DNA from 3 places in the Alteromonas sp. 4NH20-0056 genome. Region 2 is predicted to be linked to each of the others. Evidence: predicted binding sites of a transcription regulator. Region 2 holds the regulator's gene; each other region holds the start of a gene.
The links. Region 2 encodes FNR, which switches genes on or off when oxygen is low (the NO sensors DNR and NnrR bind a similar motif). Its sites were predicted from a motif close to TTGATCTAGATCAA; they were not measured.

Region 1 (5,559 bases), on a different contig from region 2:
AAGTATTTGCAGTACCAAGTAGTATTTTTAATACGCATTCTGAAGGTTGTCACTGGTTAATCCAGCAAGGTGCTAAACTGATAACTAACGTCGATGACATTATTGATGAAATTGCGGTGCAGCCATTACCTTTTATGACTAAGGCTGATACCGATAGCAAAAAAAGTGAAGTGAATAACTTGGCAACCGATACATTATTAGATAGTGTGGATTACGACATCACTGCTATTGATGTTATAGCCCAACGCAGCGCCACTCCTGTGAACCAGGTAATGGCAGTGTTATTAGAGTATGAGTTGCGTGGTTTGGTAACTGCTGTCCCTGGCGGTTACGTTAAATTGAGGGGTAAATAATATGTTCGACATCCTCATGTATCTGTTTGAAAATTTCATTCACAGTGAAACAGAAATTCGTGTTGACCAAGATGAGTTAACCGAAGAGCTTGTGCGTGCAGGTTTTCATCATGATGAAATATACAAGGCACTTGCGTGGCTTGAAAAGTTAGCCGCGCTACAAGAAACCGATATTAAGCCGTATTTCTGTAAAGGGATTAATACCAGCCTTAGTCGTATCTACACCCACGACGAGCAAATGCGTCTCGATGTAGAGTGTCGCGGTTTTCTCTTGTTCTTAGAGCAGGTGGCTGTGCTGGATGCGTCGACACGCGAAATGGTTATCGACCGTGTCATGGAAATCGATTCAGCAGAATTCTGTCTTGAAGATTTAAAGTGGGTAGTGCTTATGGTGCTATTTAATGTACCTGGCAAAGAAAAGGCTTACGCGCAAATGGAAGATTTGTTATTTGACGAATCTGATGGTGTGTTGCATTGATTAATGCAGCACGTCAGATATTGCTGTAGCCATCATGTCGAAAATAGACCATTCATTATTTTCAGCACATGAACATGCGTTGAACGACACATTTGGGGATTGCCCAGAGTGTGGCAAGGCATTGCATATAAGAAACAGTAAGTCAGGGCCATTTATTGGCTGTACTGGCTACCCAGATTGCCACTTTAGTAAACCATTACACGACAAACAAACAACACTACTTAAAACGTTATCCGGTTCATCGTGCCCATTGTGCCATGAAGAGTTAGCGATTAAGAAAGGTCGGTTTGGTATGTTTGTTGGCTGTACCAATTTCCCCACGTGCCACCATATTGAGCCCATAAAACAGCAAGAAGACACGCATGTCGTTTGCCCAAAGTGTGAAAAAGGGCAGCTTATTTCACGCACAAATAAATACGGTAAACAGTTTTTTGCGTGCAATCACTATCCCCAATGTCGTTATGTGTTAAATTTCACGCCAATAAATAAAAGCTGCCCAGAATGCGGGTGGGCTGTCATGATTGATAGAAAAGGACGCGCATGCTGCCCTCAACCTTTATGCGGGTATTGCGAGTAAACGAGAGTTAACGTACTAAAATGAACACCACAAATAACGCTCATGAAGGGCGAGAAGATAACGTTGATCCAATTATCAGCGCGTTTGAAAATGGCGAGCTACTGGTGTATCCCACCGAGGCGGTAATGGGCATAGGGTGCGATCCTGATAATGAAGCTGCAGTGCGCAAGCTATTAGAGATAAAACAAAGATCTATTGAGAAAGGGGTAATCCTGATTGCAGCCAATTATTCTCAGCTTTTACCCTATGTAAATGATGACGCAGTACTACAACATAAGCGTACTGATATCTTTTCCAGTTGGCCTGGGCCTAATACATGGTTGCTGCCTAAATCGAAAAATACACCTGCCTGGTTATCGGGCTCTCATCCGAAAATAGCAGTTAGGGTCACTAATCATCCTGTCGCTAAAGCGTTATGTGAAAAACTCGGTAGGCCGATTGTTTCTACCAGTGCAAACTTAGCGGGTGAGCCTCCGACACGCAGCATTGATGAAGCTAAAACGGTGTTTGCTGATTCCGTAGTGTATGTCGAGGGTGATATCGGAGGGTTAGACAAACCGAGTATTATTAGAGACGGCGATACTGGAGAGGTAATACGCGCATGACTCAGTCGTTACAATTAGATGGCAAAAATGCTGCTGAAGTTATAGCGTTAGTAAAAAGCTATTTGCTCGGCTTACAAGACAACATCTGTCAAACGTTAGAATTAGCTGATGGCAAAGGGCAGTTTGTTGAAGATTCTTGGGTACGTGAAGAAGGTGGTGGTGGCCGCTCTCGCGTTATCAAAAACGGCGCCGTTATTGAACAAGGTGGGGTGAATTTCTCGCACGTTTTTGGCAGCCAAATGCCTGCGTCAGCGACGGCCAATCGCCCAGAGCTTGCAGGTAGAAACTTTCAGGCAATGGGTGTGTCATTGGTTATCCATCCACACAACCCCTATATTCCTACTTCTCATGCTAATGTACGTTTCTTTATTGCGGAGAAAGAAGGTGAAGCGCCTATTTGGTGGTTTGGTGGCGGCTTCGACTTAACGCCATTTTATCCGTTTAAAGACGATGTGATGCATTGGCATGATACGGCTAAGAAACTATGCGCTCCGTTTGGCGAGAATGTATATCCAAAATACAAAGCCTGGTGTGACGAGTATTTTTATCTTAAGCACCGCGACGAAACGCGAGGCGTAGGCGGGTTATTCTTTGACGACCTAAACGAACTTGGTTTTGAGCAGTCATTTGCTTTTATGCAAGCGGTCGGTAACGGTTACCTAGATGCTTATATTCCCATTGTCGAACGCAGAAAAGCGATGGCGTTTACTGAGCGCGAGCGAGACTTTCAATTATATCGTCGTGGACGTTATGTTGAGTTTAATCTTGTTTTTGACCGAGGCACCTTATTTGGGCTTCAAACCGGTGGTAGAACCGAATCGATATTAATGTCGATGCCACCACTAGCCCGATGGGAGTATTGTTATACTCCTGCGCCAGGTAGCGCAGAGGCAAAACTTATTGATTGGCTGAAGCCAACCGACTGGTAATGTGTTGGGCTGCAATGCCTTTGCAGCCCGTAATCTTGATCCATATCAACCCTCTATCCTATTGGATTCCCCAGTGCAAATGACCTTTGCGCTGGATCAATAGAATTATTCGTAAACGTATTACAGTGACGTCATCTTATTTAAACACAGAAGAGACACACTATGCGTAAACAAGCACTCTCAGCACTTTGCCTTTCTCTTGCACTAGCAGCGCCATTCGCGACAGCACACCAGCAGGGCGACATCATTGTCCGTGGCGGTTTCACAACAGTTACCCCTGACGAATCTACGTCTAACATTATTGCAGGTGGGAATGATTTAGGTGTCGCGCTTACTATTGATAGTAATACCCAGTTAGGGATTAACGTTGCTTACTTTGTTACCGACAATATCAATATTGAATTACTTGCCGCAACGCCGTTTAAGCATGATGTTAATTTTTCAGTAAACGACCCATTAGATACTGGCACTAAGCTTGGTGAAGTAACGCATTTGCCGCCGACATTAACTGCAAACTACTACTTTAACGATGCAAGTTCAGCCTTCCAGCCATATATTGGTGCAGGGATTAACTATACGTTTATCTTTGATGAAGAATTTACGTCTGCTAACAAAGAGGCTGGCCTCAGTAATTTATCGCTCGATAACTCTTTTGGTTTATCTGCACAAGTAGGTATGGATTATAAAATTGATACAGACTGGCACGTTAATGCGTCTGTGCGGTTTATTGATATAGATACAGAAGCGTCGTTTAACGTGGGTGAAGCAAGCGGCAGCGTTAACAGCATCGAAATAGACCCATGGGTATATACACTCTCTATTGGCTACACCTACTAAGCTGCTTGTAAGTTAACACTACATATATGATAAACGCGCCTAAATCACCGGCGCGTTTTTATTTTGTGTTCACCATGTGTTCAGCTAGTTGGTCTAGCGACGAAAGTAATTGCTGTGCCAACGTAAAATCATCAACGGTTTGATGCATGGCTTTACGCATACAGTACATCCACTGCGCTTTCAGTTCTGGTGTAACGGTAAAAGGCAAATGTCTAGCGCGTAAACGCGGGTGGCCAAACTCCCGTTGATAGTTATCAGGTCCACCCAGCCACAAGCTTAAATATAAAAAGAACACGTGACGAATGCGAGTAAGCGGCTGAGGGTGCATCGCATAAAGTTCGTCTGCAACACTATCGGTTTCCATAATGTCATAAAAACGATTCGATAATTCTCGCACTTTCTCTTCTCCACCTATTCGAAAATATGGTGTAGTCTGATCGACCTTATTGTCGCTTATTCGTTTCGATTTAAAGAAGTTTCGTATTCCCATGAAAAAATTCGCTGTATTCGGAAATCCTATTGCCCAGAGTTTATCACCAACTATTCATAAAATGTTTGCTGATCAAGTTGGAGAGAGTATTTCTTATGAGAAGATACTTGCGCCAGAAGATGGTTTCATTGATGCAGCAAACGTGTTTTTAGCGCAGAAAGACGCGGTGGGTTGCAACGTCACCATGCCGTTTAAGCTTGATGCATTTAACCTAGCAAAAGTTGATGACCAAGCTGCTAAAGATGCGCAGGCTGTTAATACACTAATGAAAGGTGATAACGGTGACGTGCTTGGATACAACACAGATGGTATCGGGCTGGTAAACGATTTACTAAATAGCGGTGTTGAGATAAACGGCAGGCACGTGTTGCTTATCGGAGCCGGCGGTGCAGCGCGTGGTGTGATTTCTCCGTTATTAGAAGCAGGGGCTGCTTCACTGACTATAGCAAATAGAACGAAAGCGAAAGCAGAAGAAGTGGCCAATGCTGCTTCAAACGCTAAAGTGCATGTGGTGTCGCTTGCTGACATAGCAACGGTTAAGCCCCACATCATTATTAACTCAACTGCCGCCAGCTTGAATAACGAATTACCGTGTAGTTTGCAAGACGGTGTTTTAGATAACTGTGACGTGGTTTACGACATGGTTTATAAAAACTCCCCTACGCGCTTTATGCGAGATGCGGCTACGCTAGGTGTTGAAACGCAAATAGATGGCTTAGGCATGCTGGTCGAGCAAGCGGCCGAAGCGTTTTATATATGGACGGGAAAACGCCCTCATACCAAACACGTCATCGAATATTTAAAAAAAGCGGTTGAATAGTTTAAGCAAATTTAACTTACTCCCCCCCCCCGAATTTGATAACTTTTTTCAGTGATGGTGAGCGTATTATTTATTTTGCCTTCTTTCATTAGTCATTATGAGTTTATAAAAAACGTTTAAACAAGGAAGTTATGAAGTTAATCCCCTCCTTTTTTCTAACCGCTGGTCTTTTAGTGAGCTCGGGTAATTCTCTTGCTTCAACAACAGTGACAGTTTGTGAAAGTGTTTCATCCTGTTCAGATTCTGCTTTGAGAAGTCATGCTATTAGTGTAGCAAAAGGTGAGCCTGCCGATGTAATCGTGTTAGATGTCTTCAAAGGTAAGAGTTATCATTATGAGGTGACTGTTGTAGATGCTGGTGGTCTTGAATTCCCCGGAATGTATGCTATTGGAGCGCGAAAATTATCTACGCTGCCAGATGAGGTTACAATAGCTGCTGCGGAATTTATAGGGTTTAGTACTGATCCACTT
Region 2 (5,559 bases):
AAGCAAACGCTGGATAGCGACAGGGGTTGATGAAACCGAAGTAATTAAGCTTGCTACTGCGCTAGAGTCTCGCTCTGAGCACCCTATCGCTAAGGCGTTTGACGGTGAAGTTGCGTTTTCAGTAGAGGCATTCGCCGTCTCACCGGGTAATGGTATTACTGGGCGCATCAACAATACCGAGTTTACTATGGGAACGGCGTCGTTCTGCGGCTTCCCCGCCCTCGATCATATCCCTTTTAATGCCAATGTATTTTTGTGCGCGGGCGATACATTAATTGCCGCCTTCCTCGTTAGCGACTCACTGCGAAAAGACGCAGCTGACACGCTCAATTTACTTAAAAAGAATGACCTCATCGTATTAAGTGGTGATACCCAAAGTAACGTAGACGCATTAACTGCAAACCTGCCGGTGTCTATCGCCCAAGGCGGACTTTCACCAGCGGGAAAATACGAACGTGTTAAACAGCTTCAAGCTGATGGACGACGCGTGCTGATGATGGGCGATGGAATTAACGACGCGCCCGTACTGGCCAGTGCAGATGTTGCCGTAGCGGTTGGAAACGCGACCGATGTTGCCAGAACCGCTGCGGACGTTATTTTGCTGGGTGATAGCTTATTGTCAGTTCCTTTGCTAATGGATGTTGCCCAGCGTGTTAAAGTTAAAATACGTCAAAATATTGCGTGGTCCATTGGCTATAACCTAATTATTCTTCCGTTCGCGGTTTCTGGCTTATTGTCGCCGTGGATGGCGGTGGTCGGCATGTCGCTAAGCAGTATAATTGTTGTGACTAATTCAACCCGTTTATTGAGATAACAGCATGAGCATTATTTATGTACTAATTCCGGTTGCCATCATCATCGTTGCACTGGCCATTGTTATCTTTTTTTGGGCGGTAAAATCAAATCAATTTGAAGACTTAGACCGACAAGGCTACAGTATTCTGTTTGACGATGACCTTCCACCTGAAGAAAAGAAGTTGGCTGAACAACGGAAAAAAATTCAACAAGATAGCGAGCAACAATGACAGATTTTAATCTCCTTTCTGCGTTCCTTATCGGTCTCGCTGGAGGTGTTCATTGCGTCGGGATGTGCGGCGGCATTGTTGTTGCACTTCGTATGGGAAGTCCTTCACACGCTTCGCCACTGCCGTTTACGCTTATGTACAATACGGGCCGAATTATAAGTTATACCATCGCTGGCGCGTTAACCGGCGCAATTGGTAGTATGTTAACCCGCTCATTTCCCCACGCACCAACCATACTTTCGGTACTCAGTGGCGTCATGCTCATTATGTTAGCGTTGTATTTAGGCAATTGGTACAAAGGTCTTACTGCGCTAGAGTCGATAGGACAAGGTATATTCAAACGCATTCAACCTTATTCTAAACGCTTTATTCCTTTTGCTACACCACTACACGCCCTTCCCTACGGATTCATCTGGGGTTGGCTGCCATGTGGGTTGGTTTATTCAACACTTACATGGTCTCTCGCATCATCCGGCCCTCTCGATGGCGCGCTGATTATGTTGTTTTTTGGGCTTGGAACCTTACCAACACTGATTGCTGCGAGTTATAGTGTTGATTATCTGGTACGTGGGTTTAAACACGCCGTAACACGCCAACTTATTGCGTGTGTGTTATTGATGTATGCGATTTTATTAATTTATCGAGCAATCTTTTAACGAAAGTAGTAACATCACAAAAAAAGATGAATGTAATATTCGGAGCAAACTATGAGCCAAGGAAGCCAATTTTCAATACATTGTCAAAATTGTAGCTTTAGTCATTTATGTTTACCGGTTGCGTTAAACAAAACAGAGATTGAGTCTCTCGATGATATTATCGAACGTAAAAAGCCGCTACATAAAGGCGATGCGCTGATAAATTCTGGTGACAAGTTTGTTTCATTATTTGCTGTTAGAACGGGCTCCTTTAAATCTTTTGTCACAAATCAAGATGGCGAAGAACAGGTCATTGGTTTTCATTTCCCTGGTGACATCATTGGTTTTGATGCACTTAGAGAAAACCGCCACCCCAGCTACACCCAAGCGTTAGAAACCGCAATGGTGTGCGAGCTTCCTTATGAGACACTTGATGAAATGTCGATGCAATTTCCTAAATTACGTCAACAGATCATGAGTTTTATGAGTGCTGAAATTAAGCAAGACCATGACATGATAATGTTGTTGAACAAACGCACTGCCGAAGAGCGCTTACTTTACTTCATTAATCATTTGTCGCAGCGTTTTGAAGAACGCGGTTTCTCTCATAGAGAGTTTCACCTCACTATGACAAGAAACGAGATAGGTAACTATCTAGGCCTCACCATAGAAACCATTAGCCGTTTACTCAGCCGTTTTCAAAAAGAAGGGTTAATTAAAGTCGATGGTAGACTTATCAGCATTCTCGACTTCGATTCAATCAATAGCCGCTTAAGTGTGTTGAGCGGCCCAAGTATCGTGTGCAACGGATAATGAGAATTAAACGTCCCTTGATCTGAAACAAGTAACATTTTAAGAAATACCTATTACACTTAAATCATAGTAATGTTCCAACTGCTCTAGTGGGAGAATTTATGATTGAGTACAAGCACATACTAGCCGTTATCGACTTAGAACGTGAAGATCACCCCGCCCTCCAGCGTGCTTTAGAACTTTCAGAAAAAACCGGGGCAACAGTAACTGCCTTGCTCGTGGTTTACGACCTGTCGTATGACATGACAACGATGCTTAGCCCCGAAGAACGCGAGGCCATGCGCGATGCTGTCACTGCAGATCACGCCAAATGGTTTTCCGATAGCCTTAAGAATCTCAATATCGCTAATGTTGATATCGTGGTTGAATGGTGTAACCGTTCGTACGAATCCATTATTCATTACACTATCGACAACAACATCGATTTAGTGGTGAAAGCTACTAAGAAACATGACGATCTCGTCTCTGTTATATTCACTCCTACTGATTGGCACCTCTTAAGAAAAAGCCCGTGCCCGGTATTACTTGTCAAAGATCACGATTGGCCGGAGGATGGTGAAATAATCGCGGCCATTAATGTTGGGACCGAAGATGAAGAACACGCGCAATTAAATGAAAAGATCACCGTCATCGCTGGTGATTACGCGAGATTATTGAGCGGTAACGTTAACTTAGTGAATAGCTTTCCGTCCACGCCGCTTAACATTGCAATAGAAGTCCCCGAGTTTGACCCCGAACAGTACTACGATGCAGTTAAAAACCATCATCAGGAGGAAATGATAAAACATGCCACTAAATACGGCATTCATGAATCCCGTTGTTTTGTGAAAGAAGGGGTGCCAGAAAAAGTCATACCGCAGCTGGCAAAAGAGAAAGACGCTGAACTTGTGATCATCGGTACGGTTGGAAGAACGGGTTTCTCAGCCGCTTTGATTGGCAATACGGCAGAGCATGTTATCGACAAACTGCAGTGCGACGTACTCGCCGTTAAACCGGAAGGGTTTGTTAGCCCTCTCGCGAAGGGGTAATATGGGTTGAATAACAGCGCCGTTGTAACAACATCATATTATGCCCCTCGTTAATTTCTTCACGCTTTGTTGTAGCTATAATTGCTGTATAATGTGGCGTTTTGAATTAAGCAGTTTTAACCACTATGAATCTAAGCGCAGAACGTGCGGGGCTTGCCACAACGCCTTCGGCAAAGAGCAAACAAAAATACAGTTTCAATAAACTCCAAAAGCGTCTTCGCCGCAATGTAGGCAAGGCCGTTAGCGATTTTGGAATGATTGAGAATAACGATAAAGTAATGGTGTGCCTGTCAGGGGGAAAAGACAGCTACACCATGCTCGATATCCTTATGTATTTAAAGAAAATTGCGCCTATTCATTTTGATATTATTGCGGTTAACCTCGATCAGAAACAGCCAGGCTTTCCCGAACATATTCTTCCTGAGTATTTAGACACCATTGGTGTTGAATACAAGATAGTCGAAGAAGATACTTATTCTATCGTTAAAGACAAAATTCCTGAGGGAAAAACAACCTGCTCACTGTGTTCGAGACTGCGTCGCGGTATCTTATACCGCACTGCAAAAGAACTTGGTGCAACTAAAATCGCGCTCGGTCATCACCGAGACGACATGTTGGAAACGTTCTTTTTGAATATGTTTCATGGTGGTAAATTGAAATCAATGCCACCTAAATTGGTTAGTGACAACGGTGAGCATATTGTTATTCGCCCCCTCGCTTACTGTACTGAAAATGACATTGCAAAATATTCCCAAATAGCGGAATTCCCTATTATTCCGTGCAACCTGTGCGGCTCACAAGAAAATTTGCAGCGTCAAAATATCAAAAACATGTTACAAGATTGGAATAAACGTTTTCCTGGTCGAATAGAGTCGATGTTTACCGCCCTCCAAAATGTTGCACCATCTCACTTGGTGGATAAAAACTTACATGATTTTTCCGCAATAACAACACAAAACGGCCCGGTAGAAGATGGCGATATTGGCTTTGACGCTCCCTCTTTTAACCACACGCCAGTCGACGACAGCGATGTTGATAGCGACAGTATTCAAGTAGTAAATATAATGGAACCTAAATAAATGAAAATAGGCCTCGCACTTGGTGCTGGAGCAGCACGGGGATGGACACACATTGGTATTATTCAAGCATTAGAAAAGCTTGGGATTAAGATAGACGTTGTTGCTGGCTGTTCTATTGGTGCTTATGTAGGCGCGGCTTATGCAAGCGGCAAGCTTGAAGGGTTGAAAGAATGGTCTTGTTCGCTGTCAGAGTGGCAAGTGTTAGCGCTGATGGGCGTAGGTCTTCGAAGAGGTGGTCTTGCGAGTGGTCAAAAAGTATTTGATAAACTGGCAAACGAGTTCTGTGCTCCGACCTATGAAGAAATGGAAAAGCCTTTCGCGTCGGTGGCTACCGATCTCTATACTGGTCGTGAAGTCATCTTTAATGCTGGTGAAGTAGGCAATACTATACAAGCCTCTTGCGCTATCCCTGCCCTTTTCACTCCTGTCGCATACGAAAATCGCTGGCTTGTAGACGGCGCAGTGGTTAATCCCGTACCCGTAAATTTATGCCGTCAGTTAGGTGCCGATTTTGTTATTGCGGTTAATCTCAATGCCGATTTTCGACCGCTGCGTTTAGAAAAGTTGCGCCAAGATCATGAAGAAAACCAGCGTAAAACAGAAGACTTCTTTACCAAAAGCCAGAACGTATTGCGTCAATGGTTTTCACCAGATAATAAAGCAGAAGGTGAAGAATCAGAAAGTACTGAACTGGTAGATACCGCCACCGAAGTAGTTACTAAACCAATAAAAAGTAATCCGCCCGGAATAATGAGCGTGATGAGTAGCTCATTAGAGATTCTGCAGGCTCGCGTCACACGGTCGAGGCTTGCCGGCGATCCTCCGGATATCTTGATTGAGCCTCAGTTAACCGATGTCGGTATTATGGAATTTCATCGAGCGGAAGAGCTCTGCATAAAAGGTGAAGAAACCATTAACCGATTAGCAGAGCAAATTCGTTATCAGTTATTAACTTGAAGCAATTGCAGTAATTCGAAGT
Region 3 (5,559 bases), on a different contig from region 2:
CTGAGCGTGTCTCTATGCTCACTGCCTTTTTGGTTAATGACATCAAAGCCGTCTCCAAGCTCAACACCTTTGACCGCGTTAATTCCCATCATGGCATGTGCAATGTCAGCATCTAACCTGTCAAATACGGGTTCACCGAGGCCAACCGGCATATTCTTCACCACCACTGACACTTTCGCACCGATGCTGTCACCTGACTTTTTCAGATCGCGCATGTATTCATCGAGTGCTTCAAGTTTGCTCTCATCAGGGCAAAAGAAGGGGTTCGTGTTAGTAATTGCATGGTCAATGTTTTCTGCTTTTATTGGCCCAAGTTCAGATAAATAGCCGAGGACTTCTATTCCATGTGTTTCTTTTAGGTATTTCTTTGCAATACCGCCTGCTGCAACACGAATAGCGGTTTCACGCGCAGACGAGCGGCCACCGCCACGATAGTCTCGCACACCGTATTTTTGGTCATACGTGTAATCTGCATGCCCGGGACGAAATCTGTCTGCAATATTGGAGTAGTCTTGGCTGCGCTGGTCTTTATTCTTAATAAGCAAACCAATGCTTGTTCCTGTCGTTTTCCCTTCAAACACGCCAGACAATATCTGTACTTCATCATCTTCGCGACGCGCGGTTGTATAACGTGAGGTGCCAGGTTTGCGTCTATCTAAGTCGCCCTGCAAATCAGACGCGCTTAATGTTAAGCCCGGAGGGCATCCATCGACCACACCACCAATGGCTATACCATGGCTCTCACCAAACGTAGTTACCGTAAAAAGTTTTCCGAAGCTATTGCCAGACATAATGTATTGCTATTCCTTACTGGTAAAATATTCTACTAACGTGGCTTTGTTCACAGCAAAAATACCTTGGCCGCCATTTTCAAAGCTCAGCCATGTTACTGCTAACGCTGGAAACCTTGTTTCCATATGCACTTCGCTGTTTCCCACTTCGACAAATAACCACCCTTCGTCACTTAGGTAATTCGGAGCCTCACGAAGCATGGTTTCTACTAAGATTAAGCCATCATCCCCTGCTGCCAATGCAAGCTCAGGTTCGTGATGATATTCATCAGGTAAATCCGCCATATCTTCCGCATCGACATAAGGAGGATTTGACACAATTAGATCGTACCGCTGGCCTTTTAAATTAGTGAAAAGGTCAGAATGTATAGGGTATACGCGATGACTTAATTGATGTTCTTGAATGTTAATATCGGCCACTTCCAATGCATCGGTACTAATATCAACGGCATCGACTTGTGCGTCTGGGTAGGCATGTGCGAGGGCAATAGCGATACATCCGCCGCCGGTACACATATCCAAAATGTGAGCTGGCGCTTCATTTACGAAAGGAGCAAACTCGTTTTGAATTAGCTCTGCGAATGGAGAGCGAGGGATCAGCACCCTTTCATCAACATAAAACGGCATACCACAAAACCATGCTTCATTTGTAATATACGGAAGTGGCATTCGTGTTTGAACGCGTTTAAGTACAAGTTCGGCGACTTTCTCTCGTTCACTTTTAGTCAGTTTGGCGTCAAGTAAGCTCTCACCAACGTGTTCAAGGATAGGGTGAGAAAGATGAAGCGCCTGCATAACCAAACTGATGCTTTCATCCCAAGCGTTATCGGTACCATGACCAAAATAAAGACCCGCATCGTTAAAACGGCTGGTTGCCCAACGAATCATGTCGCGTAATGATTGAAGGTCTTCAATCGCTTCTTCTAGATAAAATTTGTCCGTCATGGGGTTTGGGTACATCGAGAATTATAAAACTGGTATCATACCCAAAGAATGCCTCTGCGCCCACGTTAATTTGCATATCGGTTAAGAATGAAAGCATTTAAAAAAGAACTAAAAGCCATGAAAACGCGAAGCACGAGTGAACCTGAGATACAGGAAGAGCGCTTCTCGTTTGCTGATGCGATGAAAGGGGTAAAGCCACTTGTTCAAGACAAAGTTCTCCCCAATAAACGTGTCGAACTGAATAAAAAGAAGCATAAAGCAGCATCGAGCGGGCTAACGCGAAGCAAGCAAGTGTCTGCGACGTTTACGTTTTCCGATATGTATCAAGCCGCACTGCCAAATGAAGGCCCGGTGCGCTATTGTCGAGACGGTGTGCCAACACATGTATTGAAGCAACTTCGACGGGGCGACTACTCTCCCGAACTCATGCTCGATTTACATGGTTTAACGCGAGAGTTAGCAAAGCAGGAAATTTCAGCGCTACTTTATGCCGCTAAGAAAGAGTCGATACATTGTGTGTCAATAATGCATGGATTTGGTCAAGGTGTGTTGAAAAACGCATTACCGCATTACCTCGTTCAGCATCCTAGCGTCAATGCCTTTCATCAAGCACCATTAGAATATGGAGGACAGGCGGCACTTCTTGTACTTGTCGACGTGCCCTCACCTTTTGACAAACAATAATGCTACTTCTCTAGGTCTGCGCTGTTGTGCATAAACAGGTAAGTGTAATACCCCATCATCGCAACGATAATAAAAATACCAAACAGTGAGCCCCATACCACAGGATCTTTTAACATAGTCCAAAACATAATCATGCTCCTCATTAAAATCTATATACGTATTTTAAATAACGGTGTGATGACAGCTATGATCTAGATCAACTCTCTTCATGCGCTATAGCGTCTGTGTGCTGTACATTGATCTGAATCAATAACTCTGGACAGTTACAACATAGGCTAGCTTTCAATTTACTCGTGGGATATCCTTTTTCTTTTATTTTCGAAGGTATAAAAGCTTGAACCGACATAACTATAAAGCGGCATTACTGCTTTGCATCGCAACGCTCTCGACATCAACGTACGCCACAGTAGTCGAAGTACGCACTGTAGAAGGTGACTTTCAGGTAAACCTATTCGACGAAGCGACACCTCAAACGGTTGAGAATTTTTTGGAGTATGTGAATTCAGGTGCGTATGCCAATAATACGGTTCACCGCAGTGCAACTAACTTTGTGATACAAATGGGCGGGTTTGCTTATAACGGTGCTTTTCCTCCAGAGCCCATCAACACAGGCTTAGCGGTAAGTAACGAGCCCGAACTCTCAAACGTTCGCGGTACGATTGCCATGGCAAAAATAGGAGGGAACCCTGACAGCGCAACCTCTCAATTTTTTGTAAATCTGGGCGATAACTCCGCGAATCTAGATGTTCAAAATGGTGGCTTTAGTGTTTTCGGCCAAGTGATCGGAGACGGAATGGAGGTAGTCGAGCGTATCGCAGACCTACCACGATTCAACTTCGGCGCACCTTTTGAAGAAATACCACTTCGAGATTACTCCGCAGCAGATGCCGGCAACGGTGTTGTACCAGATGACGACAACGTAGTGATTATTACTGATATTGTTGTTATTGACAGTGCAACGGTTACAAACCCTGATTTGAATCCTACGCCCAATACCTTAATAGATGCTCAACCTCCTACACAGCCTTCGACAGGCAGCAGTGGCGGTGGCGCGATAAACGTGCTGTTTCTGTTAGGCCTTGGTTTAATCAGTGTGGGTAGACGTTTGTCTTCACGAAAAACAAAACTATCACGCCGGTAGTAGGTGTGTAGACCGAAATATTGCTCACAGAAAAAAATGAATCGAAATAAAGCAAAATAGTTATTGCAAATAATTCTCATTTGCAATAAAGTTGTTCCTGCCTGTTCGACGTTGAGCGAAATTCGGTCTTGGTTTAGCGTCGCTAAGGGAGTAGACAATCGTCTACTCCCTTTTTTTATCTCAAGTTCATGTTAAGTAAACAACTTCATGAACCAGCCTTTTTGAAGGTCTTCTTCGCATGTTTTTAGCTGATTAGCATAACGAAGGGATCGGGCCTTAACTTTAGCCGCTACCTTTTTTAACCATGGCTTTCTATCGTACGAACGTCGCTTATAGCCGCCCCATCCTTCGTGATAGTTAAGATATTGCGCGTAAGCATCCCATTTTGAAATACCATTTACTTTTTGGGTTTTATAGATAAACCAGCCCATAAAATCGATAGCATCGTCGAAGTCATCGCGGTCAGCGCCACTGTTATCAGTTTCACGCATGTAATCTTCCCACGTGGGGGTTTTGGCCTGTGAGTATCCATACGCAGAGCTTACGCGCCCCCACGGTACGAGACCAAAAAACACGTAATCTCGTGGCGGTAATGCATCATGTCTAAATGAACTTTCCTGATACATCATGGCCATGGGTACATGTATCGGAACGCCCCACTTATCTCTGGCATCGGCTGCTGCGTCATACCAGTCCTCTTTTTCGTAAAATATTTCACACAAATTGCTGCTATTTTTAGGCGGCGTGGTTGCACACCCTGAGATGAATAGCGGAAACAGGACGACCAAACTTGATAAAAAAATAAACAATTTTTTGAACTTTTGATTCATACGGTGTCTTACATATAGTTCTAGTAAAATGTGTGTTTCCCTGGAACCCCTTCTATGCCTAACATTATGTTAGGCATTTTTTTTTGCCGGAGGCTCAGAGAAATACGTTTTTATAAACGTGTCGAAGTCCTTGGTATCAGCTGTTTCAATGTCTTGCTGGGCTTGTAAAGAGCGCTGTGCTGCATCCGCGAATTCATTGGCAGTAGTGTACCGATATTCCACACTCTTCATTTGTGATTGATAGTGCTCAGCAAGTTCTAACCCCAAGACTCCATTGTCTTTGTTATCTTTTAACAATGCGTCCATTATTTTGCCTGATGGCGTTAACGACGGGTTATTCACTTTTTCTCGCTCAATATTTACTGCATCAGAGTAGCGCGTTGTCTCATTGGCAAGGTCAAGCAGTTCAGCCACCTCAGTAAAGGTGTCGAATAACGATGTGCACCAATCTCGCATACTAATCATATCTGCATTCGAGGATAACATAAGCTCGGGATTTCTTCCCTCAAGCACAACACGATTCATGTTGTCTTTTGCTTCATTAAGTTGTGCCTCATCCAAGTCGCTACTTGGCATAAGTAAACAGGAAAGTAGAAACACATCGAGAAAGTCGAATTGGGTTTGCGTAATACCAATCGAAGAAAATGGGTTTACGTCAAGTGCACGCACTTCGATATAGCTTATCCCTCGTCGTACCAATGCATCGGTTGGTTTTTCCATTGACTTTGTCGGCTGCTTAGGGCGAATAGGTGAGTACAACTCGTTTTCAATTTGCAGAATATTTTTGCTTAACTGTTGGTAATGCCCACCTTCTCCTGCAGCAAAGCTTTCAAAGCGCGCCGACGGCGTCTCCATTGCACCACGCAGCAACCGAACATAGTTATCAAGCTGGTTATAACAAATTTTAAGAGAAGATTGTTCAGCACTGGTATACCCCAAGTCGCTCATTCTCAACGACGTAGCGTACTCCATATAGTACGTGCCTTTACCCACTTTTTTAAATGGAAGCGCATGTTCTTTGCCGGTTAAAAAAGAACCACATAACGCGGGCGAAGCGCCATATAAGAAGGGAATAAGCCAACAAAAACGACGATAGTTCCGAATAAGCGCGAAATAGTCCGCTGATGTTTGGTCCTGACTGTGTGTGTTGCCGTGTAACAACGCCCAT

Region 1: AC27EZ_RS08615 (OmpW family outer membrane protein) is a predicted target of FNR. The motif match lies at 2,978-2,991, and genes of this name have one in related genera.
Region 3: AC27EZ_RS00920 (DUF3149 domain-containing protein) is a predicted target of FNR. The motif match lies at 2,657-2,670, and genes of this name have one in related genera.

The regions. Positions count from the first base shown of each region.
Region 1 is NZ_BAAJLS010000004.1:1,688-7,246, reverse strand. It holds gene dprA (DNA-processing protein DprA) at 1-353, shown strand, start outside; gene AC27EZ_RS08635 (DUF494 family protein) at 355-831, shown strand; gene AC27EZ_RS08630 (DNA topoisomerase family protein) at 866-1,408, shown strand; gene tsaC (L-threonylcarbamoyladenylate synthase type 1 TsaC) at 1,429-2,013, shown strand; gene hemF (oxygen-dependent coproporphyrinogen oxidase) at 2,010-2,942, shown strand; gene AC27EZ_RS08615 (OmpW family outer membrane protein) at 3,105-3,779, shown strand; gene AC27EZ_RS08610 (group II truncated hemoglobin) at 3,838-4,269, opposite strand; gene aroE (shikimate dehydrogenase) at 4,268-5,089, shown strand; gene AC27EZ_RS08600 (hypothetical protein) at 5,221-5,559, shown strand, end outside.
Region 2 is NZ_BAAJLS010000005.1:304,080-309,638, forward strand. It holds gene AC27EZ_RS11775 (heavy metal translocating P-type ATPase) at 1-814, shown strand, start outside; gene ccoS (cbb3-type cytochrome oxidase assembly protein CcoS) at 819-1,025, shown strand; gene AC27EZ_RS11785 (sulfite exporter TauE/SafE family protein) at 1,022-1,681, shown strand; gene fnr (fumarate/nitrate reduction transcriptional regulator Fnr) at 1,733-2,473, shown strand; gene uspE (universal stress protein UspE) at 2,575-3,501, shown strand; gene ttcA (tRNA 2-thiocytidine(32) synthetase TtcA) at 3,627-4,580, shown strand; gene AC27EZ_RS11805 (patatin-like phospholipase family protein) at 4,581-5,537, shown strand; gene AC27EZ_RS11810 (DUF2987 domain-containing protein) at 5,529-5,559, opposite strand, start outside.
Region 3 is NZ_BAAJLS010000001.1:200,322-205,880, forward strand. It holds gene aroC (chorismate synthase) at 1-791, opposite strand, end outside; gene prmB (50S ribosomal protein L3 N(5)-glutamine methyltransferase) at 801-1,736, opposite strand; gene smrB (endonuclease SmrB) at 1,824-2,420, shown strand; gene AC27EZ_RS00920 (DUF3149 domain-containing protein) at 2,423-2,548, opposite strand; gene AC27EZ_RS00925 (peptidylprolyl isomerase) at 2,755-3,561, shown strand; gene AC27EZ_RS00930 (transglycosylase SLT domain-containing protein) at 3,753-4,391, opposite strand; gene gshA (glutamate--cysteine ligase) at 4,461-5,559, opposite strand, start outside.